Regions from separate parts of the Bacillus jepli genome, predicted to be linked through region 2. Evidence: riboswitches for the same ligand, from Rfam matches in the RefSeq annotation. Region 2 holds a riboswitch; each other region holds the start of a gene.

Region 1 (11,041 bases), 280 kb from region 2:
AACCTCCGGGGGCCAGTTTAAGCCAATTGCGAATCAATTCAATATTTACTAAGGGGGGATGATAGTGAAAGCAATAAGTGATGGTATTTTTAAAGTGGAAAAAATAGTGGTGATTATTTTAATACCGGTCATGTTGCTTGCAATGGTATTTGATATCTTTTTCCGTTATTTTGTTCAATCTCCATTGGTTTGGGCACAGGAGCTTACACTTTATACATTTGTTTGGTGTAGTTTTATTGGTGCAAGCATGAGTGTTAAATCGAAAGAGGCTGTTGCAGTAACCCTTTTCGTTGACAAAATTAATGCTAAATTACGAAATGTCCTTATTATAGCAGGTTTGATTATCTCTGCTGTTTTTTGTGTTTTTGTATTCTCTTTATCAATTAACTGGATTACAAATCCAAGTATTCTATTACAAAAATCCATTACCACACAAACTCCAATGATTTTTATGTATATATGCATTCCAGTAAGTCTGCTCTTTATGTCCATCCATTTTGTCAATTGGTTTCTTGAATCAATAAAGTGTAGCCGAGAAGGGAAGGTGATTGAATGACGCTGACAATGCTGATATTTGCGATTGTGCTTCTTATAAGAGTCCCAATAGCAATTGTTTTAGGTATTGCGGGCCTTGTACTGTTATTTGTAAGCGGGAACGGTGATATGCTTATCAACTCACCGCAACGTTTATTTTCCTCTCTGGAAAGCTATAGTTTACTAGCCATACCTTTATTTATGCTAGCGGGTGAAATCATGAATACGGGTGGTATAACGAGTCGTTTGGTCAATTTTGCACAAAAATTCGTTGGCCATTTTAGAGGCGGTCTGGCATATGTAAACATTGTAGCGAATACCTTTTTAGCTTCCATTATTGGTTCAGCTGCAGCGCAAATTGCAATGATGACGAAGATTATGGTTCCTGCAATGGAAAAGGAAGGATATAAGCGTGAATTTGGGGCAGCTACGACAGCAGCAGCGGGAATGCTCGGACCCATTATTCCGCCAAGCATGCTATTTATTATTTATGGTGCAACTGCAGGTACATCTATTGGAGATATGTTTCTAGCAGGAATTATCCCCGGAATTCTGTTATCTTTATCATTTATTATTTTGGTTGCTTATCTCGGATATAAACAAAGCTTTCCTTCAAAACCTAAAGCTTCGTGGGGAGAAAGAGGAAAGTCCCTTTTTAAGATTATACCGGCATTATTAGTTCCAGGGATATTGATTTGGGGAATTGTAACTGGTGTTTTTACTCCAACGGAATCAGCGGGAATTGCATGTGTAATTGCATTGGTTGTCGGCTTATTTATTTATAGAGAACTAGATTTTAAAAAACTCCCGGGTATTATGGTAAATACAGCGATTTCCACATCAATTGTAACTTTGCTCATTGCGATGGCAAATATTTTTGGCTGGGCAATGACATTTGAACGGGTTCCTCAGGCAATTGCAGAATGGATGACAACCATTTCGGACAATCCTTTTGTCTTCTTAATTCTTGTGAATGTCTTATTTTTGATGTTAGGCATGCTCGTTGAGGGGATTGCCTTAATAATTATTCTAACTCCTATTTTCGTTCCGATTTTACCAGCTTTTAATATTGATCCAATCCAATTTGGAGTCATTATTTGTTTGAATGTTGTAATCGGTATTCTGACACCGCCGGTTGGATCTGGTTTATTTTTAGCAACATCCTTAGGAAAGGTTTCGATTGAATCATTTGTAAAGGCTGTTTTGCCATTTGTTCTAGTATCTATCATTGTATTGTTGCTAGTTACGTTTATTCCTGAGATTACAATGTGGATTCCATCACTATCGAAATAAACGAGGGAGGTTGTCTGTATGAATTTATATGGTAAAACAGCAGTAGTAACTGGCTCAGCGAAAGGAATCGGAAAAGCGATTGCAGAAAAGTTGGCTAGTCACAACGCAAATATTGCTGTGGTCGATATAGATGAGGAAAATAGTATAGCTACTGCTTCTGAGCTTATGAAGCTTGGCGTGAAGGCAATTCCATATATAAGGGACTTAGGACAGGTACGCGAAGTTAAGTCTTTGTATGCTTCCATTATCGATGATTTTGGTTCGCTTGATATCGTGGTAAATGCAGCAGGTATTATCAAAGTGAATAAGTTCCTAGAAGTTGAACCGGATGACTGGGATGCCGTGATGAATTTAAATGCGAAATCGCTATTTTTCAGTATGCAGGAAGCGGCAAGAAATATGATTGCGCTCGGAAATGGTGGGCGAATTATAAATATTTCCTCCATTACTGGCAAATCTAGCCGACCTGATTACCCGGTATATGCAGCATCCAAAGCTATAGTTATAAGCGTTACGCGCTCTGCAGCGGGTGCATTAGCAAAACATAATATTAACGTAAATGCTGTATGCCCAGGGTTTGTGCACACCACAATGTGGGATCAAATTGATGATCACTATGTTGAAAATTTTGGACGACCAAGAGGAGAAGTCATTGAAAAAATGCTCAGTAATATCCCATTAAATAGATCAGGGGAGTTACATGAAATCGCATCAATGGTAGCTTATCTGTCTTCATCTGAAGCCGGATATATAACGGGTCAGGCAATAAATGTTGACGGCGGTGCAGTAATGTATTAAGAGTATTAGTTGATGTAAAGCTAGAAATACGCCATGCGGGAAAAATGCATGGTGTATTTTTATTTTGTGTGTATGGATAAAATCGCGATGTATTAAAAAAATTCATCCAAGTGTTAAAATAAAGAATATAATTGCTGAACATTTAAAAACGTAATGAGGTGAACCAATGATCTACATCGGTGTAACGGGTTGGGGGGACCATGATAGTCTATATGCTGCTGGAACTTCGCCAAGAGATAAACTAAAGGAATATGCTGGTCATTTTCCAATTGTCGAAGTGGATGCATCTTTCTACGCCATACAGCCAAAACGGAACGTGGAAAAATGGGTGAGTGACACACCGGAGTCCTTTCAATTTATCGTTAAAGCTTATCAAGGGATGACAGGACATCAGCGTGGCGAAATTCCATTTACATCAAAAAAGGAAATGTTTGATGCTTTTATTTTATCGCTTGAACCGTATCAAAAAGCAAACAAGCTTGCCATGGTTTTATTTCAATTTCCACCGTGGTATGATTGTAAACGTGAAAATGTGGACTACCTACGGTGGTGTAAGCAACAAATGGGAGATATCCCGGTTGCCCTTGAATTTCGCCATCAATCATGGTTTTCCCCACAACTAAAAGATCAAACCTTATTATTCATGGAACAAGAAGGGTGGATCCATAGTATCTGTGATGAACCACAGGCTGGCTCTGGTTCAATTCCAATGGTCCTTCACCCAACAAATCAACAGAAAACACTAGTACGTTTCCATGGTCGTAATGTTCATGGATGGACTAAGCCAAACGAAGGCAATTGGCGTGATGTCAGGTACTTATATAAGTATAATAAGAAAGAGCTAGAAGAATGGGTTGACCACATTCAAAAGATTAACAAAGGTAGTGAAACCATCTATGTGTTATTTAATAATAACTCAGGTGGAGATGCTGCTGACAATGCCAAACAGTTTATTGATATGCTCGGAATCGAATACCGAGGCCTTGCCCCACGGCAATTAGACTTTTTTAGTTAAATGTAACTAAGATTTGTATAGGAGGTGAAGGGGATTGATTGAAACAGTACATATTTATCATACAAACGATCTCCATAGCCATTTTGATCGTTGGCCGAAAATCACAAAATATATAACGGAAATGAGACAGCTTCACCAACAAAACAATGAAGAAATGTTATTAATTGATATTGGAGACCATATCGACCGCTTTCACCCCATTTCAGAAGCGTCCTATGGAAAAACGAATGTTAAGCTTTTAAACCAGCTACAATACGATTATGCAACAATTGGCAACAATGAGGGAATTACGATGTCATATGAACATCTCGATTCTTTATACGATGAAGCTGAATTTAAAGTATTGCTTGCAAATCTTTTTGACAAAAATGGAAAGCTCCCAAACTGGGCTTGTCCCTATGATATTTACGTCTTGCCAAGTGGTTTTAAAATTGGAATGATTGGTTTAACGGTCCATTATATTGGATTATATAAGCTACTTGGCTGGAATATTAAAGACGCACTTGTTGTTTTAAGGGAAACACTTGCTGAACTAAAAGATCAAACAGATATGATTCTGTTATTGTCCCATTTAGGGATTAATGAAGATGAACAAATAGCGAGAGACTTCCCAGAAGTTGACGTTCTCCTTGGTGGGCATACCCATCACCTTTTAGAAAACGGAAAGCGAATTAACAATACACTGCTTTGCTGTGCCCAAAAATATGGGAATTACATCGGTCATGTCACACTTCACATTGATACAGAACAAAAAAAGCTTATTGAAAGTACAGCAAATGTAATTCCAACAAAATCCCTTCTAGAGAGCAAAGAAACAAATGACATCCTTTCACACTATTTATTGGAAAGTACTAAACTGTTAAAAGATGATGTGATCGCGGTCATTGATGAACCATTAATAAGTGATTGGTTTGCAGAAACATCATTTTCTAGACTTTTAGCCGAAGTCCTCCGTGAATGGTGTGATGGAGACCTATCAATGGTTAATGCGGGGCTATTACTTGATTCGCTTCCAGCCGGAAAAGTAACAAGAGAAGACCTGCATCGAATCTGCCCACATCCAATCAATCCATGTAAGGTATGGGTAATGGGTGATGAACTAAAGGAAATCATTTTGCAGGCCAACACAAAAGAAATGGAAAACCTCAGAATTAAAGGTCTTGGCTTTCGTGGAAAGGTTATGGGCAAAATGGTGTATGACGGAGTTGAGCTCAAAACCACGAAGCTTTCAGATGGAGCTGACCATATCACTACTATTAAAATTAATGGTGAAGACCTTGATCCGGATAAAACGTATTCTGTCGCCACCATTGATATGTATACGTTCGGATTGCTTTTTCCAGTCATCCGGGATGCAAAGGATAAAAAATATTATATGCCAGAGTTCTTGCGAGACCTTTTAGCGGAAAAAATAAAAACAATAGGTAAAGGGGTCTAAGATTCCTAGCCAAAAGAAGTACAGTAAAGATAGGTCTAGTCAAGCACCTATTTCTAACACAATTCTCTTTCCCTGCACATAAATTAGTATGGAAAGGAGTGTGCTAGGAATGGTCTCAATGACACCAATCATAATTGATAATCATCAATTTACAGCCATTACCGTTAAACTACCTAAGACGAATTTTATGGCAGTCACAAATGAAAATGGCTACATTATGTGTGGTGCCCTCGACGTTGCATTATTGAATGAAAAACTTAAAGATCGAGGCATTATTGCTGGTAGGGCAGTTGGTGTTCGTACAATCGAGCAATTACTGGATGCCCCTCTTGAATCTATCACATACGAAGCCGAGCAAAGAGGCATTACAATAGGAATGAAAGGCAAAGACGCCTTATTAAAGATGGTTTAACATTCAATACCTCAAAAAAGGTATTCTATATAAAAAAGAGAATAAAATAAGTATCGTACATCCCCCCTTACCTGCATACATATAGCATGTAAGGGGGGATTTCTTTTGGCAAAATTCAGACGTCGCATACATCCAAGAAGGAAAGGGCCCTTGCCTTTTCGTTACGTCTTTTTAATAACCATTGTCTTTTTTATCTTCTCGACGTTTCTCGGATTATTTATTATTAATAAAGCGATTGAGCCTGCGCTTATGGCATATGCTGAAAATGAAACAAAAAAGGTAGCTGCTTCGGTTATCAAAAATGCGATAAATCAACAATTAAATGAGGAAGAATTAGTTCAAGAGGACTTAAGTATTGTCCAAACAGATGAAACGGGGAAAGTAATTAGTTACAATACTCAGGTTGTTAATAAAATGGCGACAGAGACCCTAGGAAATATTGAAAAATACTTAAAGTATGTAAATCAAGGAGACATTCATAAACTGGAATACCCTAATTTAGAACTTGAAAAAGATGATGCAACAGGGCAAACGGGATTTGTTTTTAAAGTACCGATAGGAGAAGCAACAAACAATGCCATCTTAGGTAATTTGGGTCCGGAAATTCCGATTCGATTCCATATGGTTGGTTTTGGAGAAACAACGCCACAAGGAAGAATTGATGAGTGGGGAATTAATAATGGATGGTTTCAATACAATGTTTTAGCCACTGTGACCATGCAGGTTATTTTACCATTTTCAACAGGCGAGGTTGAAATTGAAACCATTGTTCCTGTGATCAATCAAAATATCTTGCACGATGTTCCAGAATTCTATAACAATGGCAGTGATTCTTCACCTTCAATCGAAATTCCAACGGATTAACAAAAAATACTATATTAGAATAATTGATTTATAGAGTGTAATGTTTTATACTACAGAAGGAAATCAAAAATGAATATACCACCTTATCGGATCGATGAGGTAGAGGTGCGGAATTTATGAGTAAACTATGTGAGGATGACAACGTGGATCATAGTTGAAAGGGTTTTTCGCCGAAGCAAAAATGAACTCGTCAACGTTATTTTTGTTGGGGTTGCCTTGAAAAAGGGTAACACTGTCATTATAGAGTCGGATCTATAATGGAGGGCTACTGATCGTGATGGAGGATAACATAACATTACTAGAGGGTAATGATAGTTATTTTCTATCATTACTCTCTTTTTATTTGAAAAAAGAACCTCTTTCACCACGTACGAACAGCCCTCTGTGAATTATCAATTTTGGAGGATCTATTATGTCTGGAACTATTTATTCAATTATCCCACCAATCATTGCTCTTCTTATGGTTGTCTTAACACGGAAAGTTTTACTCTCACTTGGAGTCGGAATTGTGTCGGCTTCAGTCGTTTTACACGGAAAAGTATTACTTAATGAAGGAATCGGCGCTTGGCTACAAGACATCGTTTACACCATTTGGAATAGCTTTAAAGCGGTCTTTGTTTCAGAAGGCGCACTCAATACCTGGAATGTCTATATTATCTTATTTTTATTCCTATTAGGCATTATTACTGCCTTTATTTCAATCTCTGGAGGAAGCCGTGCATTTGGAGAATGGGCTCAAACAAAGGTTAAAACAAGAACAGGTGCACAGCTGTTAGCTGCTGTTTTAGGGATTGTTATTTTTATTGATGATTATTTTAATGCGTTGGCTGTTGGACAAGTGAGTAGGCCAATTACAGATCGGAACAAGGTTTCTCGTGCAAAACTAGCCTATATTATCGATTCAACGTCTGCACCAATATGTGTTGTTTCACCGATTTCAAGCTGGGGTGCTTATATTATTGCGATCATTGCACCAATCCTAGTAACTCATGGGATATCTGAGGTTTCACCATTATCTGCTTTTATACAAATCATTCCCATGAATTTATATGTAATATCAGCTATGTTAATGGTCTTTGCGGTTGCAGTATTTAATATTAATATTGGAAGTATGAAGGTTCATGAAAATCGAGCAATGACTACTGGAGAGGTGATCGATCCCAAAAAGCCAGTACTTGGAGAATTAAAACAAGAATTGCCTCAAAGTGAAAAGGGTTCTGTAGGAGATTTAGTTTGGCCAATTATGGCATTAGTAATCGGTACTGTCGGTTCCTTATTTTGGACAGGCTATAAAGCTTCAGAAGGCAATGTAACGATTTTTTCAATTTTAGAAAACACAGATGTTACAGGGTCTTTATTAAATGGCGGTCTGATTGGAATTATTATCACTCTACTTTTATTCCTTGTTCAAGTCTATGCAAAAAAAGCAATTAGTGTAAGTCTTCTCCCTAAGGGGATCATTGAAGGAATTAAATCAATGCTTCCAGCTGTCTATATTTTATTATTTGCATGGGTGATTGTGGACTTAATTGGGCAGATTGAAACAGGTAAATATTTAGCCGGCCTTGTTGAAAAGTCTAATATCAATATTTCCTTTTTACCTGTCATTCTATTTGTTGTAGCAGGTATCATGGCATTTGCTACAGGAACTTCTTGGGGAACCTTCGGAATGATGCTCCCAATCGCAGGAGATATCGTAGCAGCGTCAGATATCAATTTAATGCTTCCGGCTCTTGCTGCAGTATTAGCTGGTTCTGTATTTGGTGACCATTGTTCGCCAATTTCGGATACAACCATTCTTTCATCAACAGGTGCAGGCAGTCATCTTATTGATCATGTGATGACCCAACTTCCATACGCTATCACTTCTGCCATTTTCGCAGCAATTGGATATGTCGTATTAGGTCTAACGGGTAATGCTTTATTAGGATTGCTTACGACTGTCGTATTATTTGTTATCTTTGTCATTACAATAATGAACAGGAAAAAGGCATAAAATACTATTCGAATTTTGCTTTGTAAAATTAAATAATATGTATGAGACAAGGGAAAAAGAACCTTTGTCTCTTTTTTATGAAAAATAATTTGAATGTTAAAATAACTTTTGACACAGGATTAAAGACTGGCTATACTAATAGATAGATTATAGAAAATAATCTGAATATATAAAAATTTCCAACTTCGGTCTAGTGCTAAAGGGCTACCACGGTAATAGACTAAAGTGGAAAAGGGGAGGTTTGTTTTATGGATAATCGTCCACTGTGGGGGACGCGGGCAGGCTTCGTATTAGCAGCTATTGGTTCTGCGGTTGGCCTGGGTAATATATGGAGATTTCCATATGTTGCTTATGAAAATGGAGGAGGTGCTTTCTTTCTTCCATACTTATTTGCCATTTTAACAGCAGGAATACCAATCCTAATTCTCGAATTTACAATTGGACAAAAATTTAGAGGATCAGCCCCTTTGTCATTTTTCCGTTTAAATAAGAAGATGGAATGGCTCGGTTGGTGGCAAGTATTCATATCCTTTGTCATTGCAACCTATTATGCTGTCATTATCGCATGGGCAATATCCTATACATTCTTCTCGTTTAATAAAGCTTGGGGTGAGGATACAGGAGGATTCCTATTCTCTAAATACTTGCATTTAGCGGAAACACCTGGAGATGTCGGTGCTCCAGTTCTTGGAGTTTTTGGACCATTGGTTGTTGTTTGGGCGATTACCCTATTTATTCTATTTAAAGGTGTTAAAAAAGGAATTGAAAAGGCGAATAAAATCTTTATTCCAACATTATTGGTGATCTTTACAATCATTGTAATTCGTGCTGTAACACTAGAAGGAGCAAGTGCAGGTTTAAATGCATTCTTCCAACCTAACTGGGATGCCATAATGGATGGGAAAGTTTGGGTTGCCGCATACGGGCATATTTTCTTTAGTTTATCAATTGGTTTTGCAATTATGATTACTTATGCAAGTTATTTACCTAAGAAGTCCGATGTAGTGAACAACGCTTTTATTACTGGTTTTGCAAACTCAGGTTTTGAATTATTAGCGGGTATTGGTGTATTTGCGGCTCTAGGTTTCATGGCAGCACAGTCTGGGGTACCTGTAGATAAAGTGGCAACCGCAGGTGTTGGTTTAGCATTTGCAGTCTTCCCACAAATTATTAACCAAATGCCATTTGGCGAGTTTTTCGGAGCTTTATTCTTTTTATCATTAGTATTTGCCGGATTAACATCCCTTTTTTCAATCTGTGAGGTATTCATTGCCGCAGTTCAAGACAAATTTAAAATTAGTCGTAATAAATCTGTGCTATACGGTGCTGGTTTAGCATCCCTTATTTCGATCCTGTATTCAACAAATGGGGGCTTATACTTCCTAGATGTTGTTGACTACTTTATCAACCAATTCGGTATTGCAGTTGCAGGATTAGTTGAAGTTATTCTAATTGCATGGGTATTCAGGCAAATGAATCCATTGCAAGCGCATGCGAATGCCGTTTCAGATATCCGTGCAGGTGGTTGGTGGAAGTTCTGTCTTGGAATCGTAACACCTGTTGTATTAGGTTATATGATGTTTGACTTATTCAAGCAAAATATCCTCCAACAATTTGAGACGGACTCTGGAAACTATGAAGGGTATGTAACTTCATTCATCCTCTTCCCAGGTGTTTTTATTGCTGTTGGAATAATTATACTCGGAATAATCGTATCACTCAAAAAATGGAGTCGTGCCACATTAGAGGAAAATTATTCTTCTAGTAGCGACAAGGGGGTAGGACTATGACCGGTGGAGCAATTGCAATGATGATTATTGGAATGGTTATTCTTTGGGGAGGTCTTGCAGCAAGTATCGCATACGCTGGAATAAAGGCGAAACAAGCAAAGCAAGCGGAATAGATTATAAAGAGGGGTCAAAATAGAACGGAGAAAAGGCTGTGGTATTATTTGTACCGCAGCCTTTAACATTTTCATCTTTTTCTAGCTCTTCGTTCCGCTCTTTCCCATGCACGTAGATGCGGGTATGGGTCAAAGGACCATTCTGTAAAACCATTGTCCTTATACATGCCGTAATGTAGATGGGGCGGGAATTTTCCGGCTGTTCCTGGTGGTCCGTATCCAGAGCTACCAACTGAACCGATAATTTGACCTGGCTCTACTACTTGGCCAATTGCAATGTCCTTCGCAAACCCGTTTAAGTGTGCAAAATAGTGATACGTATTATTGACATCTCGAATTCCGATCCGCCACCCACCGAAGCGGTTCCACCCTTTCATTTCAATCACACCGTATGAGGTTGCTCGAACCGGTGTGCCGTAGCTTGCGAAAATATCCGTACCTTCATGCATTCTCCGACCACCCCAGCCTCGGGCATCTCCCCACGTGTTTTTATAACTGTGATTATAGCCGATCGGAACCGGAAAGGCATGCTTATCTAAATCTAAGGTTCCATAAATCGAATAGATTTTGGCAATTCCCATGATAAGGGAAACAGATTTATCGCGTTTGTAATAGTTCCATAAGCCAATTTTTAAATTATCAGGATCTGTCCCATATGCTAAAATTTGCTCCGACATTGCAAATAGGATATCCTCGTCATTTGTTTGGTCAGCAACACCATCTCCGTTGCCATCTAATCCTATTCCTCCAAAAAGCTGAATACTGTGTGGGTTTGTATCATTTAAATT
Region 2 (11,041 bases):
TAACCGGCTACCTTACATGTGTAAAGTGTAGCCGGTAATACTTAAAGTTCAAGTTCTCCCATACGAAGGAGCTCTACAACTGCTTGAGAACGCCCCTTTACTCCCAGCTTCTGCATCGCATTCGAAATGTGGTTACGAACTGTTTTTTCGCTAATGAATAGTTCACTTGCGATATCTTTCGTTGTTTTGTCTTGAACTAGTAATTCAAAAACTTCTCTCTCTCTTTTTGTTAGTAGCGGTTTTGGTTGAAACTCTTTCTCCTTCAAGTATTGTAACCCTCCTTGCTAAGGTTCGAGCTGAACTACTGGATGGGTATATATTTAGTCACAATATAGTATGAGAAGGAGAGTATTGCTGTGACTGTTAAAAGGTTGATATGTAGACATTTTCGCGTCCATTTTTTAATGTATTGGTATATTCGTTCAACTTAGCTCATACCATATAGGTTAGGTGCTTTTTTAACATATGTTTCATCTCATCAGACCATGGTTCCCCTTTTCCTGTTCGCTTAGACATTTGAACTAATGTACTCCTACCAACGAAACAAATGGATCCTTCCTTGTCCTTTGCCATATAATGAATATCCATTGAAGAATTGCCCAGGTGATTTATTTTAACGAATAACTTAAGCTGTTCCCCAAAAAAGACTTGTTTCAAATAATCACATTGTTGGCTTGCAACAACAGGGATTGCTTCACTGGATTTGTCGGTCCATTTTTGCATAAACCCAATTTTATTAAAATATTGAATTCTTGCTTCCTCAAAATAAGTAAAGGGTACAGTGTTATTTAAATGTCCAAACATATCTGTTTCTGAAAAGCGGACTTGAATCGGTTGGAAAAAATTAAATGCATTCTCCCATGTCTCAATATCATCGATATACGTAATATGTTTCATTCCAATAGCTCCCTTACATAAGATTATTCACTTCACAGTAAAGTGGTGCCTTCTTCTAATGGAAAAGAAGGATTTTTTGAGGTTTCTATATGTTGACACCATGTTGAAATATCTTTTCGAAAAAAAGCACTCCTCCATTTACATGAAGGAGTGCTTTCGTATTTCTATTAGACTTGGTCACTACCAAACATATTTCTGAATGCTTGGATCGATGTATCTCTGTTTAGAGCAGCAATTGAAGTGGTTAGTGGAATACCTTTTGGACAAGACTGCACACAGTTTTGTGAGTTACCACAGTTTGCAAGTCCACCATCACCCATAATCGCTTCTAAACGTTCACTCTTATTCATTGCACCTGTTGGGTGAGCGTTAAATAAACGAACTTGGGATAATGGAGCTGGTCCGATGAAATCAGATTTGCTGTTTACGTTCGGACACGCTTCTAAACATACGCCACATGTCATACATTTTGATAATTCATATGCCCATTGACGTTTCTTCTCTGGCATACGAGGACCAGGACCCAAATCATAGGTTCCATCAATTGGAATCCAAGCTTTTACTTTTTTCAATGAATCAAACATTCTACTACGGTCAATTTGTAAGTCACGTACAATAGGGAATGTCTTCATCGGCTCAAGTTTAATTGGTTGTTCAAGTTGGTCAATAAGTGCTGAACAAGATTGACGAGGTTTACCATTAATAACCATTGAACAAGCACCGCAAACCTCTTCTAAACAGTTCATATCCCAGGTAATTGGGGCCACTTTATTTCCATTAATATCTACCGGATTACGACGAAATTCCATTAAAGCGGAAATGACGTTCATATTCTTACGGTATGGAACCTTAAATTTTAAAACATATGGTTCAGAATCTGGAGTATCCTGACGAGTTACATGAAATTCAACTGTTTTTTCACTCATCTTACTTTTCCTCCTTATTCTTTGTATAGTCACGTTTACGTGGTGCGATTAATGAAGTGTCTACTTCTTCATAATGGAATGCAGGTGCAGAATCCTTCCCAGTAAATTTAGCCATTGTGGTTTTTAAGAAATCCTCGTCATTACGATCAGGGAAATCTGGTTTATAGTGTGCTCCACGGCTTTCATTACGGTTATAGGCACCAATTGTAATTACACGTGCTAACTGAAGCATATTTTGTAACTGACGAGTAAATGAAGCACCTTGGTTGCTCCATTTAGAAGTGTCGTTGATATTAATGTTCTTATAGCGCTCCATAAGCTCTTGAATTTTTTCGTCTGTCTTTAAGAGCTTGTCATTGTAACGAACAACTGTTACGTTATCTGTCATCCATTCACCAAGTTCTTTGTGAAGGATGTATGCATTTTCAGTACCATCCATCGCCATGATGTTATCCCATTTTTCTTGCTCTTGTTTTACATGGCTATCGTAAACAGTTGATGAAATGGAATCTGAACCTTTCTTAAGTCCTTTGATGTAATGTGCTGCGTTTGGACCCGCAACCATACCACCGTAGATAGCTGATAATAGTGAATTAGCACCTAAGCGGTTTGCACCGTGTTGTGAAAAATCACATTCTCCTGCAGCAAATAATCCAGGGATGTTTGTTTGTTGATGATCGTCAACCCATAATCCACCCATTGAGTAGTGAACAGCTGGGAAGATTTTCATTGGAACTTTACGTGGATCATCACCCATGAATTTTTCATAGATTTCGATAATCCCACCTAATTTAATATCTAGTTCTTTCGGATCCTTATGAGAAAGGTCTAGGTAAACCATGTTTTCACCGTTAATACCTAGCTTCATATCAACACATACATGGAAGATTTCACGTGTTGCAATATCACGTGGGACTAAGTTTCCATATGCAGGATATTTTTCCTCTAAGAAGTACCAAGGCTTTCCATCCTTGTAAGTCCATATTCGTCCACCTTCACCACGAGCAGATTCACTCATTAGGCGAAGTTTGTCGTCTCCAGGAATTGCTGTTGGGTGAATTTGAATGAACTCACCGTTTGCATAATATGCACCTTGTTGGTACACGATAGATGCGGCAGAACCAGTGTTAATAACTGAGTTAGTTGTCTTACCAAAGATGATCCCAGGCCCACCTGAAGCCATGATAACAGCATCTGCAGGGAAAGATTGAATCTCCATAGAGTGAAGGTTCTGTGCGACGATACCACGACAAATTCCTTCATCATCTTGGATGATTCCTAGGAATTCCCAGCCTTCGTACTTGGTTACAAGCCCTGCTACTTCATGACGGCGAACTTGCTCATCTAATGCATAAAGCAATTGTTGACCAGTAGTTGCACCAGCGAATGCAGTACGATGGTGTTGAGTACCACCAAATCGACGGAAATCAAGTAAACCTTCTGGTGTACGGTTAAACATAACTCCCATACGGTCCATTAAGTGAATGATTCCTGGAGCTGCCTCGCACATCGCCTTAACTGGCTTTTGGTTAGCGAGGAAATCTCCACCATATACTGTATCATCGAAGTGGATCCAAGGAGAATCCCCTTCACCTTTTGTATTAACCGCACCGTTAATCCCACCTTGTGCACAAACCGAGTGAGAACGTTTTACCGGTACGAGTGAAAATAAATCAACTTGTGTTCCTTCTTCAGCGGCCTTGATGGTAGCCATTAACCCAGCTAATCCACCACCAACTACGATAATCTTTCCTTGACTCAAAGTAACTCACTCCCAATAAAGAGATCGTTCAACTTGTATATGTAACCGTGAACGTTCAAATATTTAAATTCTTAAACGAAAGCTAAGATTGTTGATACACCTACGTAAGATAATGCAATAAAAATAATGACAGTAATATATGTTGCAATTTGTTGAGAGCGAGGAGTTATTGTAAGCCCCCAACTTACAGCAAATGACCATAAGCCATTTGAGAAATGGAAAATTGTTGAGATTACACCAACAAGATAGAAAATAAGCATTGCTGGTGAATTTAGGATCTCTTCCATCATTTGAAAGTTTACTTCTGCTCCAAAAGCTGCTTGAATACGTGTTTCCCATACATGCCATGCTACAAAAATTAGAGTAATGATTCCGGTTATACGTTGCAGGAAGAACATCCAGTTACGGAAGAAACCGTATCTACTCACATTGTTCTTTGCGGTAAAGGCAATATAGAGACCGTAAATCGCATGGAATATTAACGGTAGATAAATAATAACTACCTCTAGAAAGATCCTAAATGGAAGATTTCCCATAAAACCAGCAGCACTGTTAAATGCTTCTTCTCCTCTTGTCGCAAAGTTATTCGCTGTTAAGTGTACCAATAAAAATACCCCTACAGGAATCACACCTAATAACGAATGAATCCTGCGATTAAAAAACTCACGATTACCTGCCATACTTTAATTTACCCCCCCTTAATAATAAACCGTACCTTTTTGGTACCTCATTTTCATTCCTCATCCTGCAAAATTATATAAAAGGACGAATTAAAAACTGACAATTGAAAACCTTTGCAGGAAACTACAAATTGCTTTTTTCATAGATAAAAAGACAAATGTAGCCGCAATTTTCTTTTATCAGTATAATGTAACAAATTCATTTTACTCCCATAAAGTAAGAGCGTCAAGGAAACACGTCCACAATTTATTCATGAATCTGATAATAATTAGACACTATTGTTAGACTTTACCTGTCGTACAAATCCATTTTATATGACAAAAAGAAACAAAAAAATTCATGTGTTTCTTATCCCCGATAGTTTATAATAATGAATGGAGAAAGAGGGGAATGCAGTGAAGAACATGAACATCAATGAACAAAATATAAACCTAAGCGAACAGACTGTTTCTGTTTTTGGATATGAACTCATACGTGAAATTTTAATTCCTGATTTACTTGGAAAAGAAACTCCACAGATTTTATACTGGGCTGGAAAAAACCTTGCCCGAAAATTCCCCTTACCAACGATTGAAGAAATTATTGCGTTTTTTCATGATGCTGGATGGGGAGACCTTAAAGTAGAGCGTTCGGATAAGAACTCCATCGAATTTCATTTGGATGGTGCCATAGTTTCTTCTCGTTTTAAACGAAAGGATATTTGCACCTTCCAACTTGAATCCGGTTTTCTTGCTCAACAAATTCAACAACAGAAAAACCGAATTACTGAAAGCTTTGAACAACAAAAAAGGCGAGCTCAAAGTATCATCTTTACGGTTAAATGGGATCAGAAAGATATTACCGAAGACTAAATTCCTGCACAATTTGTGCAGTTTTTTTATATTCAAAAGGGCGCCCAAAGGCAAATACTCTCCTCTGAACGACCCTGATTAATTTTTCGTTTATAGTTTAACTTTTGCTTTTTCTTCTTCCACTGCAGCTAAATTAAACGAATCATGTAAAGTTTCAACTGCACGAACCATACTTGCTTGTTCGACAACTGTAGAGACTTTAATTTCAGATGTACTTACCATTTTAACCTCAATGTTTTCTTGTGCAAGTACCTGGAACATATCAGCCGCAACCCCTGGATTTGAAACCATTCCAGAGCCTACAATCGATACCTTCGCTAACCCATCTTCATGTTGGATGCTTTCATATTTTAATAAATCTCTATTATTTTCCAAAACAGCTAATGTATCGCGTAAATCTTGAGTTTTTACTGAAAAAGAAATATTTGTATGATTTTCATCTGTCTGGTTTTGAATGATGATATCTACGTTTAGACCATTCTTTGCGAGTGTACCAAAGATGGTTGAAAGTGTGTGTAGTTCATTGGGTAATCCAGAAACGGTTACCCTTGTAATTTGGTCTTCAAAAGCAATTCCCCTAACAACTAGATTCTTTTCCATTGAAACTTCCTCCTCAATAACGGTTCCATTTTCTAGCTCTATACTTGAACGAACTTCAAGCGGCATTTCAAAGTTTTTTGCAAATTCGACTGCACGTGGGTGAAGTACACCTGCACCTAGGTTCGCAAGCTCCAGCATTTCATCATAAGAAATGGAATGAAGTTTACGAGCAGATGGTACTACACGAGGATCTGTTGTATATACACCCGTTACATCTGTGTAAATATCACATTTGTCAGCATTCAATGCTGCTGCAAGTGCAACTGCGGTTGTATCAGAACCACCTCGTCCAAGAGTCGTTATATCTCCAGAGCTACTGATCCCTTGGAATCCTGCAACGACAACAATTTTACCTTCTTTTAAGCTTTCGTTTACTCTTGAAACTTCAATATTTTCAATACGGGCATTGCTATGTATAGCTTCGGTTTCAATGCCAGCCTGCCAGCCTGTATAAGATACAGATTCATGCCCCTGTTCCTGTAAGGCCATTGATAATAGAGCAATTGTTATTTGTTCACCTGTACTTAACAACATATCCATCTCGCGTTTACTAGGCGAGCTTGTAATTTCATTTGCTAGGCTCACAAGCTGGTCTGTTGTTTTACCCATTGCAGATACAACAACCACAACTTGGTTTCCTGCTTCCACCTCTTGAATAACGCGATTAGCAACATTTTTAATTCTATCCGGTGACCCTACTGAGGTGCCTCCAAACTTTTGAACGATGATCCCCATGCTTATACCCTCTCCTTCAATTAATCAAATGCGCCTTGGCGTATTTGCGCCCAGATTTTAGGCCCACACGAGGTGGGTCACAAAGACGTTGCCACAGGATGTGGCGTTCCTAGTCTTTGATCCTATGCTCGATAACTTCCTCTAAAAAATCTGTGGCATCCGCCGGAGGCACTTATTTTATTCAACTGAGGTTAAACCTTAGTTGAATAAAATAAAAAAACAGCAATGAGATTATCTCATTGCTGTGATATACGTAAAAACAACGTGTCACACCGTGAGATAGCTCTCCAAGATTAATTCATCTTGACAATCTTACGTCTCTTAAACATAAGACCAGCCAAAAAGGGTATGAGTCCTTTTTCACTTCGGCAAACTTTCCTTTCAGCAATCATCATAGGGGCTCATCCCCCTCCTATTGCATACTGATAAAGCTTGCACCTCTATCATCACTTCAACGTAATGAAGTGTAATATTATATTAGTTAGGATTATATCAGAGTATTTTTAAAATAGCAACGACTATTCTTTTAATTTTTCATAGATGGCTTCAGCAGTAGGACGAGGAATATTCGCTTGCTGAATTTCCTCAATACTTGCTTCTTTCAACCTCTTGATTGAGCCAAAATGCTTTAGTATTGCTTTCTTTCGTTTTTCACCGACCCCAGGAATATCATCAAGCACTGATTGAAAAGCACTTTTCCCACGAACTTGACGATGAAAGGTAATCACAAATCGGTGTACTTCATCTTGAATCCGTTGGAGTAGATAAAACTCCTGGCTGTTCCTTGGTAATTCTACAATTTCAGGTGGTTCCCCAATTAACAACTCTGAGGTCCTATGCTTATCATCCTTCGCAAGTCCTGCTAACGGGATTTCTAATCCTAACTCATTTTCTAGAATATCCCTTACTGCAGCGAGATGACCTTTTCCTCCATCAATGAGGATTAAGTCAGGCAATGGAAGGTTTTCTTTGAGTGCGCGACTATATCTTCTTCGTACAACTTCCCGCATTGATTCATAATCATCAGGACCTTGAACCGTTTTAATTTTATATTTTCTATATTCCTTTTTATCTGGTTTTCCATCCGTAAAAACAATCATTGCTGAAACAGGGTCTGTTCCTTGGATATTTGAGTTATCAAATGCCTCGATTCGATGTGGTGTGTATATTCCCAATCGTTGGCCTAAGTTTTCTACTGCCTTGATTGTTCTCTCTTCATCACGTTCAATGAGAGCAAATTTTTCCGTTAACGCGATTTTAGCATTTTTTGTTGCTAAGTCTACTAGTTGTTTTTTCTTTCCTCGACTAGGCTGTTGAACATTTACTTCTAGTAATTGCTCCGCAATCTCATGGTCAATTGAACTAGGAAGTAAAACCTCTTTTGGTTTAAAATGATTTTCTTTCAAATAGAATTGGCCAAGGAAGGTTAAGAAGTCTTGTTCAGGCTCATTGTAAAATGGGAATAAAGAAACATCCCGTTCTATTAATTTACCTTGACGAATAAAAAAGACTTGAACACACATCCAGCCTTTATCAAAGGAATAACCGAAAACATCACGGTCGATAAAATCAGTCATAGTCATCTTCTGTTTTTCCATTGTTGTTTCAATATTTGTGATTTGATCGCGGTATTCTTTGGCTCTCTCAAAATCAAGTTCTTCCGAGGCCTTTATCATTTTTTCTGTTAATTCCGCTTTAATCTCTTTATATCCACCATTTAGAAAGCGAATAATATCGTCTACCATCTTTTTATTTGTTTCATCAGATACTTCGTTCACACAAGGAGCTAGACATTGACCGATATGATAATACAAGCAAACCTTATCTGGTAGAGTTGAACATTTTCGTAATGGATAAATCCGGTCTAAAAGTTTTTTTGTTTCAGTTGCTGCTTGAACATTCGGGTACGGTCCAAAATATTTACCCTTATCCTTCTTCACCTTTCGGGTTATCAACAAACGAGGATGTTTTTCAGCAGTAATTTTAATAAACGGATATGTCTTGTCATCCTTTAGCATGATATTATACTTTGGATCATATTTTTTAATTAAGTTTATTTCTAATAGGAGAGCTTCAATATTTGAAGATGTTACAATATATTCAAAGTCCTCAATCTCATTTACAAGTCTCAATGTTTTACCATCATGCGAACCTGTAAAATAAGACCGAACACGGTTCTTTAATACTTTGGCTTTTCCTACATAAATAATAGTTCCTTGCCTGTCTTTCATTAAATAACAACCAGGCTGGTCCGGTAATATCGCTAATTTTTCTTTAAGATGATCGTGCATTTTTCACCACTCCATCTGTTATAAATTCTAATGTATCTTAGTGCATCTGCACCTAGATAAGCCGTACCTCTAATTGTAACATTTTTACGGAGATGTTGTATGTGAAAAATAAGGAATTCCTTTGGCTAAAAAAGTGCAAACAAAAAACAGCCTAGCGGCTGTTTTTTGGATTAATAATGGTTAGCAAGTTTTCCAGCTAGAGCTTCTTTTGGTTGGTAACCAACTACTTTATCAACAACTTCACCGTTTTTGAAAACAAGTAAAGTTGGGATGCTCATTACACCAAACTTAGCTGCAGTTTCTTGGTTATCGTCTACATCAAGCTTTACGATTTTTACTTTGTCACCAATTTCAGAATCTAATTCTTCTAATACTGGAGCAATCATCTTACAAGGTCCACACCAAGGTGCCCAGAAATCTGCTAAAACTACACCTTCTTTTGTTTCTGTGTCAAAAGTTTGATCCGTTACGTTTGTAATTGCCATTTAAACCCCTCCTAAATATGTTACAACTTTGAAATTATAACAAGAGTATAACATCTGGAATATCATTTTACGAATGATTTGCTTCAAAATCTAAAGTTAGCTAAATAAGGATTAATAAGACTAGACACTATACTCATCTTCCCCAACTTTTTAAGCTGATATGTATGAAAATAAAATGACAGATAAAAAAAGACGCCCACAAAGGACGTCTTTTTGCGTATTGCGGCGAGAGACAACACTCCACATAGTGCTTGCCAATAGGCAGGTCAACTCGACTTATGCAATTTGAGCTCATCGCTTGATTAGTATACCATATTTTATTCAAGAGTAAATAGAAAAGTTATCCATACATAAAGCGAGCTAACTAGCTCGCTTCACTATATATTAAGCATTTACTTTTAATTTCTTGAATTCTTCTGTAAGCATTGGCACAACTTCAAAAAGGTCTCCAACGATACCGTAGTCCGCAACCTTGAAGATGTTTGCTTCTGGATCTTTGTTGATTGCTACGATTACTTTAGAGTTTGACATCCCCGCTAAATGTTGAATGGCTCCCGAGATACCGCAAGCGATATATAAGTCTGGCGTAACTACCTTACCAGTTTGGCCAATTTGAAGGGAGTAGTCACAGTAATCAGCATCACATGCACCGCGGGAAGCGCCTACCGCTCCACCAAGAACATTTGCTAACTCTTTTAATGGTTCGAATCCTTCTGCACTTTTCACTCCACGGCCACCTGCAATCACAACCTTCGCTTCAGATAAATCAACACCCTCCGTTGCCTTACGGACTACTTCCTTTACAATTGTACGTAAGTCCTTAATGTCAACAGATAAAGATGAAACTTCTCCAGTACGCGATTCATCTTTTTCAAGTGGGTTAATATTGTTTGGACGAACACTTGCGATTATCAATCCGTCTGTCACAATTTTCTTTTCAAATGCTTTACCTGAATAAATAGGTCGAGTAAAGACAATGTTTCCACCAGCACTTTCAATAGCCGTTACGTCAGAAATCAAACCAGAATTAAGTTTACTTGCAATTTTTGGTGATAAGTCTTTACCTAATGCAGTGTGTCCAAATACTAGTCCTTCTGGTGATTCGGCATCAATAACAGCTAGCAAAGCTTGAGAGTATCCATCAGGAGTATAGGATCCTAATTTTTCATCCTCTACTGTTACAACCCTGTCTGCACCATAAAGGATTAATTCATTTGCTAATGAACTTATCGAGTCTCCAACTAAAACTGCAACGACTTCGCCACCTTCAGCCACTGTTTTACCAGCTGCTATTGCTTCAAAAGATACGTTACGTAACGCACCATCTCGTGCTTCTCCTAGAACTAAAACTTTTCTTGACATTATGCGCAACCCCCTAGATTAGTTGAGTGATTTTTTGAAATCGAATACAAAAAACTTTTTTCTAATTCGGTTATACTACCTTTGCTTCATTATGAAGAAGTGATACTAGTTCTTTGACCTGGTCTTCTAATTCACCTTCAAGCACACGACCCGCTTCTTTTTTAGGTGGAAGGTAGATTTCAATTGTTTTTGTTTTTGCTTCTACATCATCTTCATCTAAATCCAAATCATCTAACTCAAGTTCATCAAGTGGCTTTTTCTTTGCTTTCATAATGCCAGGTAAGGATGGATATCGAGGCTCATTTAATCCTTGTTGACATGTGACTAATAATGGTAAAGAAGTTTCAATCACCTCAGAGTCCCCTTCTACGTCCCTCACAACTGTTACGTTCGAGCCATCAACCTCAAGCTTTGTAATGGTCGTTACATAAGGAATATCTAAAAGTTCTGC
Region 3 (11,041 bases), 2.2 Mb from region 2:
TCAAAATTTGGTCATATAAGAAAACCAGACAAATGCCCAATCCTTTTTGTTTATACAACTATTTTTTATATAATTCAAAATTAAAACGCCCAATTTGTGGACGCAAAAATAAGTAATCCTTAATATCTTTCATATACTACCTACAATAATCCTATACCTTTCGTATTGTAAAAAACTTTGTCAAAAGCCATGTTCCTGGAGAAAATCCAAGCGTTAATTGCCATGCACCAAGACCTTGCAATCCATATTCATGAATAAGTAACATTTTAGCTCCCATGCTTCTTACGTCTTCAAACCATACTTCATGTCTTAATCCCGTTTGATCAGTATAATAAAAAAAAGGAGACTCATATTCAGTTGAATATTGGATCGGTGATTGAAACCTCATGGCTGTTTCCATAGCTCGTTCATTTGAAATAGCTGGAGCAACCCTACCCGGATTATGAGGAATAATCCAATCATACCCATATAAAGGCATGCCTATAATAATTTTTCTATGGGGGACATATCTTATGGCAAATTCAATCGTTCTTCGTACATCTGTAATTGGAGCAACAGGTCCTGGTTCACTTCCGGCATGGTGAAAATCATAAGCCATGATAAACATGTAGTCGACTACGGACCCTATTCCCCCAAAATCGTAACCCCTAAGCCAGGGAATGTCTTCACTTGTTTTTGCAGGAACAGCAATGGTCAGAGTACGCCCTAATGGCCTTAACCGATCACTCAATTCCCGTAAAAAACCTGTAAACAGATCTCGATCTTCAGCTAATACTCGTTCAAAATCGATTGTAATCCCACCATAGCCTCTATTGGTTACTAAATAAGTAATATTATTTACTAGATTTGTTCTTGCAGTAGGATTATTTAATACTTGATGAACTAGTTCAGAACTAAAGCCTTCAGGTACCAGATTGGTAATCGTTGCAAGCGGTCTTACCCGATAAGTCCAGGCCGTCTGAATAGCAGTCAAATCATTTAAGGTGTTAGCGATATCCCCATTGGCTGCAATATGGTAGTCAAAAATAGATAAAGATGTCGTATAAGGGGCAAAATCACGAATTAAAGCTCTGTCCAATTCTGGGGTTCTTACAACGTAAAAGCTAAGTGTGGATGCAGGATAACCTGAAATATGCGGAATAGTTAATCTCATTCCTGGTTGCAATGTAGCTGGAGCGACGTTTGGATTTGCTTTTATTAGTTGATCTAAGGATAAGAAAGATTTTCTAGCAATCTTTGTAAAAGTATCACCAGGTTGAACAATATAAGTATATAAAGGAATGAGTAAGGCCTGACCTGGAACAATATTTGTTTCATTTAAACCATTCACCAGTCGAACTTGATCCATCGATATTCCGTAGCGATTACTAATCGAAAATAAGGAATCACCAGCTTGAACCTCATGATAAAACATTTTATCCCTCCACAGCACCAGGATTATATTGATTTCAGATCAAATCAATATAAAAATATTTGTTCCATTATTATATGAAAGACTTTTATACGGACAACACTGTAAAGTTTATTTTTCAAAAATTCATCCAACAATAAAAAAAGACCAACCGCTATCTATTTCAGATTACGATCGCCCTTTAATTTTCATGATAGGTAAAATAAAAATGAAATGGAGAGTTATTTAAAAAATCATAAAATCGTTCAACTACGCATGAACTAGAGTACGTTTTAAGAATTCCCTCGTACGCTCTTGTGTTGGGTTATTGAAGATGTGTTCTGGTCTTCCTTCTTCTGCAATAACCCCCTTATCCATAAATACGACTCGATCCGATACTTCTTTTGCAAATTCCATTTCGTGCGTTACGATTAACATTGTTAGACCAGATTCAGCGAGTTCCTTCATTACTTTCAAAACCTCTCCTACCATTTCTGGATCAAGAGCTGATGTCGGTTCATCAAACAACATGACATCTGGTTCCATCGAAAGTGCCCTTGCAATTGCCACGCGTTGCTTTTGCCCACCGGATAATTGCTTCGGCTTGGCGTTAATATATTGATCCATGCCCACAACCTTTAAGTATTTCATCGCAACTCTCTCGGCCTCTTCCTTGGAGCGTTTCAATACTTTTACTTGTCCTACCACACAATTGCTAAGGACATTATGATTATTAAATAAGTTAAATTGTTGGAAAACCATTCCTAAATGTCTCCGATAGGTAGCGACATCATGATTGTTATCCAATATATTTTCACCTTGATAGATAATTTGCCCGCCGCTAGGTCTTTCTAATAGATTAATACAACGAAGAAGAGTTGATTTACCAGAGCCGGAGGAACCGATGATGGAGACAACTTCTCCTTTATTCACCGAGAAATCAATATCTTTTAATACTTCATGAGTGCCAAAGGATTTGCTTAAATGTTGAATATCAATAATTTTTTCCATTTTCTCTCCTCCTTCTTCCTATTGTTGTTGATTGACTTGTACTGGTCGATCGTTCCCAATCATCGTATAGGTATCAGAGCCATCTAATTTTTTTTCAAAGTATAGTAGTATTCTAGTGACAATAAACGTCATCACAAAATAAATCATACATGCTACGAAAAACGATTCAAAATATCTAAAATTATTCCCTGAAATTGATTTTGTTACGAAATATAATTCTGTAACGGAAATCACATTCAGAACCGATGTATCTTTAATATTTATCACAAATTGATTACCTGTTGCAGGGAGAATATTACGAATAACCTGTGGTAATACAACGTTCCACATCGTTTGGAAATGATTCATTCCAATTGCATGTGCGGCTTCAAACTGTCCCTTATCAATCGATACAATCCCACCACGAACATACTCAGCCATATAGGCGCCTGTATTGATCGATACAACAATTATCGCTGCAACAAAAACATTCATATCTATACCAAATGCTAACGCAGAACCATAATAAATAACCATCGCTTGTACAATCATCGGTGTTCCACGGAAGAATTCAATATAGATGGAGAGGATGGCATTAATGACTTTTAAAAATAGCTTGTTCACTCCACGTTCAGGCATCGGAATAGTTCGGATCACTCCTGCTAATAATCCAATCACTGCCCCAAAGATTGTCCCAATAAGAGCAATTAATAGTGTTACACCCGCACCACGAAGGAACATTGGCCAGTTTTCGGTGATAATTCGTATGACCCACTCAAAACTCATCTTTCTTCCTCCTTTACTTTTTAAAACCGACTGTAGTTGTGGTACAGCCGGTTTCTAGTATTTTTTTATTGTGCTGCTGGTTGATTTTTAATCGCTGAATCCATAATGCTTGTACGTTCTTCTTCAGAGATACCTGCTAACGTTTCATTGATTTTATCTGTTAAGTCACTGCCCTTTTGAAGTCCAACAGCGATTGCTGTATCATCTGGTGATGTTTTAAATCCATCTTCAAACTCTACCATTACAAAGTTCTCATTTGCAGATGAAGCACTAACACCTTCTGGTCGTTCTGAAACGTATCCATCAATCATTCCTGATTCAAGCGCCACTCTCATTGCTGGGAAGTTGTCCATTGCTGTTTTCTTTTCCACACCTTCAATTTGATCGATCACTGTATAGTGGAATGTATTTAATTGAGCTGTAACCTTTGCTCCCTTGAAATCTTGAATAGAGGTTGCATTTTCATACTTGCTGCCTTTCTTCACAACCATGACTAGATTTGAAGTATAGTAATTGTCCGAAAAGTCAATTGCTTCTTTACGTTCTGCTGTCGGTGACATACCAGCGATAATCGCATCAATTTTCCCTGATGTTAGAGCCGGTACAAGGCCATCCCATTCTGTTTTAACAATCACTAATTCTTTTCCTAATCCTTCAGCCACTTTTTTCGCGATTTCTACATCATAACCGCCCGCATATTCTTGAGACCCTTCAATTTTAACTGCACCGTTAGAATCATCGTTTTGAGTCCAGTTAAATGGCGCATATCCGGCTTCAAGACCGACCTTAAATGTATGATCCTCTGAAGATGATCCAGAATTAGAACTACTGCTTGTCCCACACCCTGCTAATAAAAGAGTGGTTGTAACTAATAAAACGACGAATAATGATAGTTTGTTTCTCATGATGTATTTCCCCCTATTTTTTTTAAAAATTTCGACACAAAAAAACGACCTGAGATATACCCAGGTCGCTGTATCGTTTCCCTAAAGTCCTCTCTTTTATCCCAAATGAGATAGCACAACTCAATAAACGGAGGGTTTATTGAGACAGTCCTGCAGCTCTTAACTACAGACCCAGCATGTAATAGTGAGAATATTACACACTTCGGCGACATTTCCTTCTCCTTAGCATCACTGCTTCTCAAACTCCACTAAGGACTGTTAAATATCGCGCCTCTACCTCACTAAGAAAAAGTGAGGCCTTATTCGATTGTTTTTTTATACTACAATAATATCTATAATTCCGTCAACCATAAATTTTTAAAATATCTAGCAAACTACGTCAATTGTCTTTTGATGACTCTTTTTTTAGGTTAATTCAATCTGCTTTGTTTCTTTCCCAAAAAAGGCAAGTATAATCACACCAATCACAATACTTATGCAAAACAGCGTAAAAATGAGACTAATGGATTGACCTGCAGAAACGAGTGAGCCTACGAGGAGTGGTCCAAGAATTCCACCTACACGCCCAATCGCTGCGGCCATACCAGCACCTGTCCCACGAATAACAGCCGGGTATTGTTCTGGCGTGTACGCATATAAAGCCCCCCATGCACCGAGGTTAAAGAAGGATAAAAAGATACCTGAAACAATGAGAACTGCAGTCGTTTCTGCCTGCCCGAAAACAAGGGCGGATCCTGCGGTTCCTAGCAAATAAGTAACAAGTACAAACTTTCTGCCCACCCGTTCAATCAGCCAGGCAGCTGTAAAATAACCCGGTAGCTGAGCAAGGGTCATAATTAATACATATTCGAAGCTTTGAATCATACTAAATCCTTTCATTACCATAACGCTTGGTAACCAAAGGAACATACCATAATATGAAAATACAACTGTAAACCATACCATCCAAAGTACGAATGTGGACCGTGCATATTTCTTCGACCACACATCTCGGACGTTTTGGAAAACCGTACGTTTCTCCACTTTCTTTGGTGAAAACGCTGGAGAGTCCGGAAGATTTAGTCGTAAATAAATCGCATAAAGAGCAGGTACCGCACTAATAATAAGGGCAATTCGCCAGCCATATGACGGAATAACAAAATATGAAATAAGTGCTGCAACGAGCCAACCAAATGCCCAAAAGCTTTCAAGTAGAACCACTACTCGCCCACGCTCTTTCGCTTCTACACTCTCTGAAACGAGAGTTGAAGCAACGGGTAATTCTCCACCAAGCCCCATCCCAACAAAAAAGCGAAGTACTAAAAATAAAAAGAGGGACGTTGTTAATGCGGAAAATCCACTCGCAAGTGAAAACAATACTAAGGTGATGATAAATATATTCTTCCTTCCTATCCTATCTGCCCATAATCCGAAAAGAAGAGCACCGACAGCCATCCCGATTGAGTTCACACTTCCGATCCAACCCATCTGATCCGGTGTCAACCCCCAATCTTTGTGCAGTGCTGCAATAATAAAGGAAAGCATCCCGACATCCATTGCATCAAACATCCAGCCGAGCCCTGCAATACCAAGGAGCCTCCTCTTTGAGATTGTTTTTTCTGTCATGATTTTTCCTCCTAGTGTCTTGACAGTTGTCATTACCATTTTACTATAATCGCCATCATTTAAAATGACAAGGGATTTTTTTCTTCTCTGGATTTGGTATGAACTCTATTTTTTTTCTGGAAAATTAATAATTCGACAATAATGATTGGCCTTTTTTCAAACAGTCATGTTCCGCCACATTCGGAAATTCATATCCAAGAATTTTCAAGGGATACTAATACATAACTTGTACGCAATTATTAAGATTATGCGCAGCAAAGGAAAATGGATTGGATATAAATTCTTTACTTCCATAATTTTGTTTTGTGAGACGGTCACAATTCATGTATAGTAAAAGTATTCACAAACGAAATTGGGGGGTGAGAATCCTTTGATGATAGATTTTCTTTTATTAGATCCGGAAGTTTATACGCAAATGGCACTTAACGTAAGTGTCTGTATTGGATTAATGTTACTTTTACTTTCTACACAAAGGGTTCAGATTGGTTTTAGTTCACCCTTATCCAATTTTTCAGACACGAAAATTAGTGAATGTAAGAAGTTTGATGGCATTCGAAGTCTTTTAATTCAGTACTTTATCACAAGAAGAATCACAAAATCGATTCGAAATAAAATATATACAAGTGATGATTCTGAAGGTTTTGTTTCCGTTTATCTTAACAGTTAAATCTAACTTTTAAGGAGGAAACATGAAAAAGTCTCGTTTTTACACCAAACTGATCATTCTTTTATCCGTACTGACTGCACTACTATCTGGATGCGGAATAAATTCAAGTGACAATAATGAAGGTTTTTTTAATAAATTTCTAGTGGACCCTATCACACATTTCATAAATTTTATCGCAAATACATTTGATGGTAGTTACGGAATTGCGATTATTGTTGTAACCATATGCATACGGTTGGTTATGATGCCATCTATGTTAAAGCAGTATAAGAATCAATCCGTTATGAAAGAAAAGATGGATTTAGTAAAGCCTGAAATGGAAAAGATTCAGAAGAAAATCTCAGCTGAAACCGATCCGAAAAAGAAACAAGACCTACAACGGGAAATGATGGGTCTTTATCGACAACATGGAATTAACCCACTTAATATGGGGTGTTTGCCACTACTTATTCAAATGCCTATCTTAACCGGACTATATTATGCAATTCGTAGTTCGGCCGAAATCTCGCAACACACTTTCTTATGGTTTAGTCTAGGGCAGCCTGATTTAATGTTAACAATTATTGCTGGGGTTATTTATTACATTCAATTTAGAATCTCGCAGTTAAACATGTCACAAAGTCAACAACAACAAATGAAATTTATGGGGTTGTTGTCACCGATTATGATTGTTGTCATTTCATATAGAGCTCCAGCTGCACTACCACTTTATTGGGCAGTAGGCGGAATCTTCTTGACACTCCAAACACTGATTGGTCGTCGACTTTATCGTAACGAAAAGGTAGGAAAAGTCCTAGAAAATAAACAAATTTAAAAATAAAATAGGACCAGTTCCCTTAGTAGCAACTTAGGGGCTGGTCCTTTCTTGTTTTATAGATCAGTGAATCTTAAAAAGGAACCTGAGAAAACGATAATACAAAATAGTTAAGGACGTAACAAATAAATACACTGGAAACGAATAAATAGACTTCCATTCCTTGAACGTGAAAACACCAAACACGACAGTAATCCATTCATATACCACACTAAATAGTGAAAACGCAACTATATATAAAAAGGTGTAGATATGCTTTATTTTAAATTTTTCATATAAATAAAGGAAAATATAAGCAAATGGACCGTATAGAAGATAGGAAAAAATATCAAACATCTCAAATCTGCCACTATCCATCAGATCATATAAATCCAGTGGCGGTCCAGCTAATATATGGTCAGCAATTCTTGCAATTGTCGCAGAGAATAAAAGAATTAAGATAATCATACTCAAAGGGAATTTTCTTCTTGGTAAAAAGAATACCGAATAAGAAGCTAATAGAGATATGATGACAAACCATTCATTTTTGCTAAATTCAATAGGTAACGGAAGTAAATTCATGATACAATTCCTTCCTTATGAAGTAACAACCTGAATCCTTGTTGAGCAAGTAAAGTAAAGAAAAATATACTCCCCCACATCATGCCTAACATCACATGATTCCAATCATCAAATTGATATACACCATAACGTCTTAATATATAGTCACCTATGTACAAGAGAGTAAAAAAACACACTAAAAGGAATCCACCTTTATAGATATTATGTTTTGTTCCCTGCCACAAGTCGATTAGCCATAAGATTACTAGCGGAACATTTATTACAGCGTTTAGACGAAATGCAATAAGATCCTGCAGCTTATTACTAACTTCCCATAATTCTAGGTTTACGCAAATAATCGATACTAAACTGGTATAGATAAACACCAAAATAAAGAATATAAATATCTGTTCAAGAAAGCTCATTTGCTTCTTTGTCGAAAAAAAAGCGTTCACCAATAACATGGTCAAACAAAAAGTAAGTGTTAATGACATAACAAATACCTCCAACCAGGTTTTATAGCTAAAACACAATACATTAATTATCACAAACTGAATCTTCATGATTTTTCATAAAGGTGGTTTGTGAGTATGGTTCCCAACATAGTGATAATTAATGTAATTTGAATTATCCAACTCAAAGTGACAATTACATGTTTCACAGATTGTTTCGAGGTTATAAATATCCATATACTTTCAATTTTTTATAGAGGGTATGGCCTGTTTTTCATCTAATATTTCAAAAATAGTGTTCAAACTTAAGTTTAGGACGGATAATGCATAAGTAAAATATACCCAATTTCACCAATCCCGTTTCTCAATCTATCTCAGGATGTTTTTCAAGACACTTTTATGAAGGCTTTTAGAGATTTAGATAGTTTAATAGATAGATCGAAAATAGGCGCATAGTTATCTACTAAAGGGCCATTATTTTAAATAACTGTGAACCTTTTGTACAATTAAAAATCCCCTTTACCGATAATGATTTTCATTGTAAAATAGAATCAACAATGATGATAACGATTATCATTATCATGATCGAAGGAGAATACATGATGTATCTAAATGAATTGAAAGTTGGCGAATCCGCAAAAATAATTAACTTGAGCCATGTTCAGGAGTTTATTAAAAAACGTCTCAATCATTTAGGAATCTCTGAAAATGCTGAGATTTGTTTGAGAAATAAACTTCCTTTTGGTGGACCATGTATGATTGATTGTCACGGGCAATGTGTGAGCTTACGTAAAAATGATGCTAATTGTATACAGGTAGAATTAGTATGCAAATAGCATTATTTGGAAATCCAAACACTGGAAAAACATCATTATTTAACTCATTAACAGGTTCATACGAATATGTGGGGAACTGGAGTGGGGTAACCGTTGAAAAAAAAGTAGGAACCTTACGAGACGGTAAAGGGTCTCTTATTGATCTCCCTGGTGTTTACACATTAAACCCTATCTCAAAAGATGAAACAGTTGTGACTCAGTTTCTTTTAAAGGAACCTTTTGAAGAAATTCTTAATATTGTCGATGCATCACAATTAAAAAGAAACCTTCAATTAACTGTTCAGTTATTAGAATATGGTAAGCCTATTGTTGTAGGGCTTAATATGATCGATGTAGCAAAAAAACGGGGAATGATCATTGATGAACATAAGATCTCTAAGCAATTGGGCTTACCAGTTATACCGATTATTGCCCGCACAGGAATGGGTGTGAATTTTTTATCAAATGAACTCACATCTTCTAAAAATAATCAGAAAATAAAACCACTTATTATTAACTACGGATCCGTTATTGAAGATGCTGTCAAAAAAATAGAAGGAATGATCCCAGATACACAACATGAAAAACGTTGGTTAGCTATTCAATATTTAGAAGGAAATTCTCGTGTAGAAGAATTTCTATCCCAATGGGGTAATGTGAAACAATTAAGCCAAATTGTTCAATCAGCAAATACTAAATTATTGGAACAAAATCAACATTCACTTCATCAAGAAATTTATTGCGTGAGAGATCGTTATATCCAAGACATATTAGATCATTCTATAGAGTATAAAGAGCAAAGTAAAAAAAATTCATCTGAAAAAATTGACCAAGTGGTTACCAATAGAATATTAGGTATTCCAATATTTCTTAGCTTAATGTACTTGATGTTTATGTTAACGTTTAACTGGCTTGGCTTACCTATTTCAGATCTTTTAGATGGCTTTTTCTCTGGACCATTAACCAGTTGGGTAGAAACTGGTCTCAATGCTGTGGGAGCGAGCGATTTTATTCGAGCCTTAATCCTTAATGGAATTATTAGCGGAGTTGGTGGAGTATTAGTATTTGTTCCACAAATTTTTATTCTATTTTTCTTTATTTCTTTATTAGAAGATTCAGGATATATGGCGCGTGTCGCAACAGTAATGGATAGAATTATGCAAAGTATGGGTCTTAATGGAAAAGCATTCATTCCTATGATTATCGGATTTGGGTGTAATGTACCTGGGATAATGGCTGCACGTACAGTCGAGCAACCGAAGGAAAGATTGTTGACTATTTTATTAACACCATTAATGTCTTGTTCAGCGAGATTGCCTGTGTATGCCTTATTTGTCGGTGCTTTTTTCGCTCATTTTCAAGCGTTAATTGTTTTATCTTTGTATGTATTAGGAATTGTACTTGCGCTTTTATTAGCAAAATTATTTTCTAAAACTGTGTTTAAAAATGAGCAATCGTTCTTTATTATTGAACTTCCTCCTTACCGCTTCCCACAATGGACATCATTATGGAGAAGTACTTGGGATAAAGGAAAAGGTTTTGTTCGCAAAGCTGGCACATTTATTTTTGCTGGATCTGTATTTATTTGGGCATTATCTTATGTCGGTCCACACGGCCTGGATGTACCAATGGATGAGAGTTTTCTTGCAATGATCGGGGGGATATTTGCACCAATACTTTCCCCATTAGGCTTTGGGACATGGCAAGCAGGAGCAGCGTTATTAACAGGTTTTTTAGCAAAAGAAGTCGTAGTGGCATCAATCGGAATTATTTATGCCGTTCCTGAATCAGGATTGCAATATGTTTTACTTCAAGCCTTTACACCAGTTTCTGCGTATAGTTTCATGGTCTTTGTCTTAATCTACGTTCCGTGTTTAGCTACTGTAGCGGTAATTTCTAAGGAAACCGGGTCGAAAAAATTGACGTTGTTTAGTATTGCTTATGCTTTAATTATTGCTTATATCCTTTCTTTTGTTACTTTTCAAATTGGGTCAGCATTGGTTGGTTAAATTTTAGAAAGGGGTTTTAATATGATTGTAAGTTGGGTCATTGGAGTGCTCATATTTGGATATGCGAG

What was found. Region 2 has a riboswitch for lysine ahead of ABC371_RS12755 (aspartate kinase). Riboswitches for the same ligand answer to the same signal wherever they lie in the genome.
Region 1: it holds a riboswitch for lysine, as region 2 does, so the genes downstream of both, ABC371_RS11280 (Na+/H+ antiporter NhaC family protein) here and ABC371_RS12755 (aspartate kinase) in region 2, are expected to answer to the same signal.
Region 3: it holds a riboswitch for lysine, as region 2 does, so the genes downstream of both, ABC371_RS01375 (transporter substrate-binding domain-containing protein) here and ABC371_RS12755 (aspartate kinase) in region 2, are expected to answer to the same signal.

What each region holds. Positions count from the first base shown of each region.
Region 1 is NZ_JBDFMO010000001.1:2,210,576-2,221,616, forward strand. It holds gene ABC371_RS11240 (SDR family NAD(P)-dependent oxidoreductase) at 1-52, shown strand, start outside; gene ABC371_RS11245 (TRAP transporter small permease) at 65-556, shown strand; gene ABC371_RS11250 (TRAP transporter large permease) at 553-1,827, shown strand; gene ABC371_RS11255 (SDR family NAD(P)-dependent oxidoreductase) at 1,846-2,625, shown strand; gene ABC371_RS11260 (DUF72 domain-containing protein) at 2,792-3,640, shown strand; gene ABC371_RS11265 (bifunctional metallophosphatase/5'-nucleotidase) at 3,675-5,078, shown strand; gene ABC371_RS11270 (YunC family protein) at 5,188-5,490, shown strand; gene yunB (sporulation protein YunB) at 5,596-6,354, shown strand; lysine riboswitch at 6,447-6,630, shown strand; gene ABC371_RS11280 (Na+/H+ antiporter NhaC family protein) at 6,767-8,350, shown strand; gene ABC371_RS11285 (sodium-dependent transporter) at 8,599-10,140, shown strand; gene ABC371_RS11290 (MetS family NSS transporter small subunit) at 10,137-10,253, shown strand; gene ABC371_RS11295 (M23 family metallopeptidase) at 10,325-11,041, opposite strand, start outside.
Region 2 is NZ_JBDFMO010000001.1:2,486,223-2,497,263, reverse strand. It holds gene gerE (spore germination transcription factor GerE) at 42-266, opposite strand; gene ABC371_RS12780 (acyl-CoA thioesterase) at 433-897, opposite strand; gene sdhB (succinate dehydrogenase iron-sulfur subunit) at 1,065-1,823, opposite strand; gene sdhA (succinate dehydrogenase flavoprotein subunit) at 1,825-3,585, opposite strand; gene ABC371_RS12765 (succinate dehydrogenase cytochrome b558 subunit) at 3,657-4,265, opposite strand; gene ABC371_RS12760 (YslB family protein) at 4,662-5,117, shown strand; gene ABC371_RS12755 (aspartate kinase) at 5,208-6,452, opposite strand; lysine riboswitch at 6,725-6,903, opposite strand; gene uvrC (excinuclease ABC subunit UvrC) at 6,971-8,743, opposite strand; gene trxA (thioredoxin) at 8,914-9,228, opposite strand; gene ABC371_RS12740 (electron transfer flavoprotein subunit alpha/FixB family protein) at 9,613-10,590, opposite strand; gene ABC371_RS12735 (electron transfer flavoprotein subunit beta/FixA family protein) at 10,661-11,041, opposite strand, start outside.
Region 3 is NZ_JBDFMO010000001.1:274,547-285,587, forward strand. It holds gene ABC371_RS01360 (glycosyl hydrolase family 18 protein) at 152-1,414, opposite strand; gene ABC371_RS01365 (amino acid ABC transporter ATP-binding protein) at 1,661-2,401, opposite strand; gene ABC371_RS01370 (amino acid ABC transporter permease) at 2,420-3,166, opposite strand; gene ABC371_RS01375 (transporter substrate-binding domain-containing protein) at 3,232-4,071, opposite strand; lysine riboswitch at 4,175-4,355, opposite strand; gene ABC371_RS01380 (MFS transporter) at 4,477-5,676, opposite strand; gene ABC371_RS01385 (hypothetical protein) at 6,047-6,343, shown strand; gene yidC (membrane protein insertase YidC) at 6,366-7,157, shown strand; gene ABC371_RS01395 (hypothetical protein) at 7,221-7,718, opposite strand; gene ABC371_RS01400 (hypothetical protein) at 7,715-8,191, opposite strand; gene ABC371_RS01405 (FeoA family protein) at 8,749-8,985, shown strand; gene feoB (ferrous iron transport protein B) at 8,976-10,973, shown strand.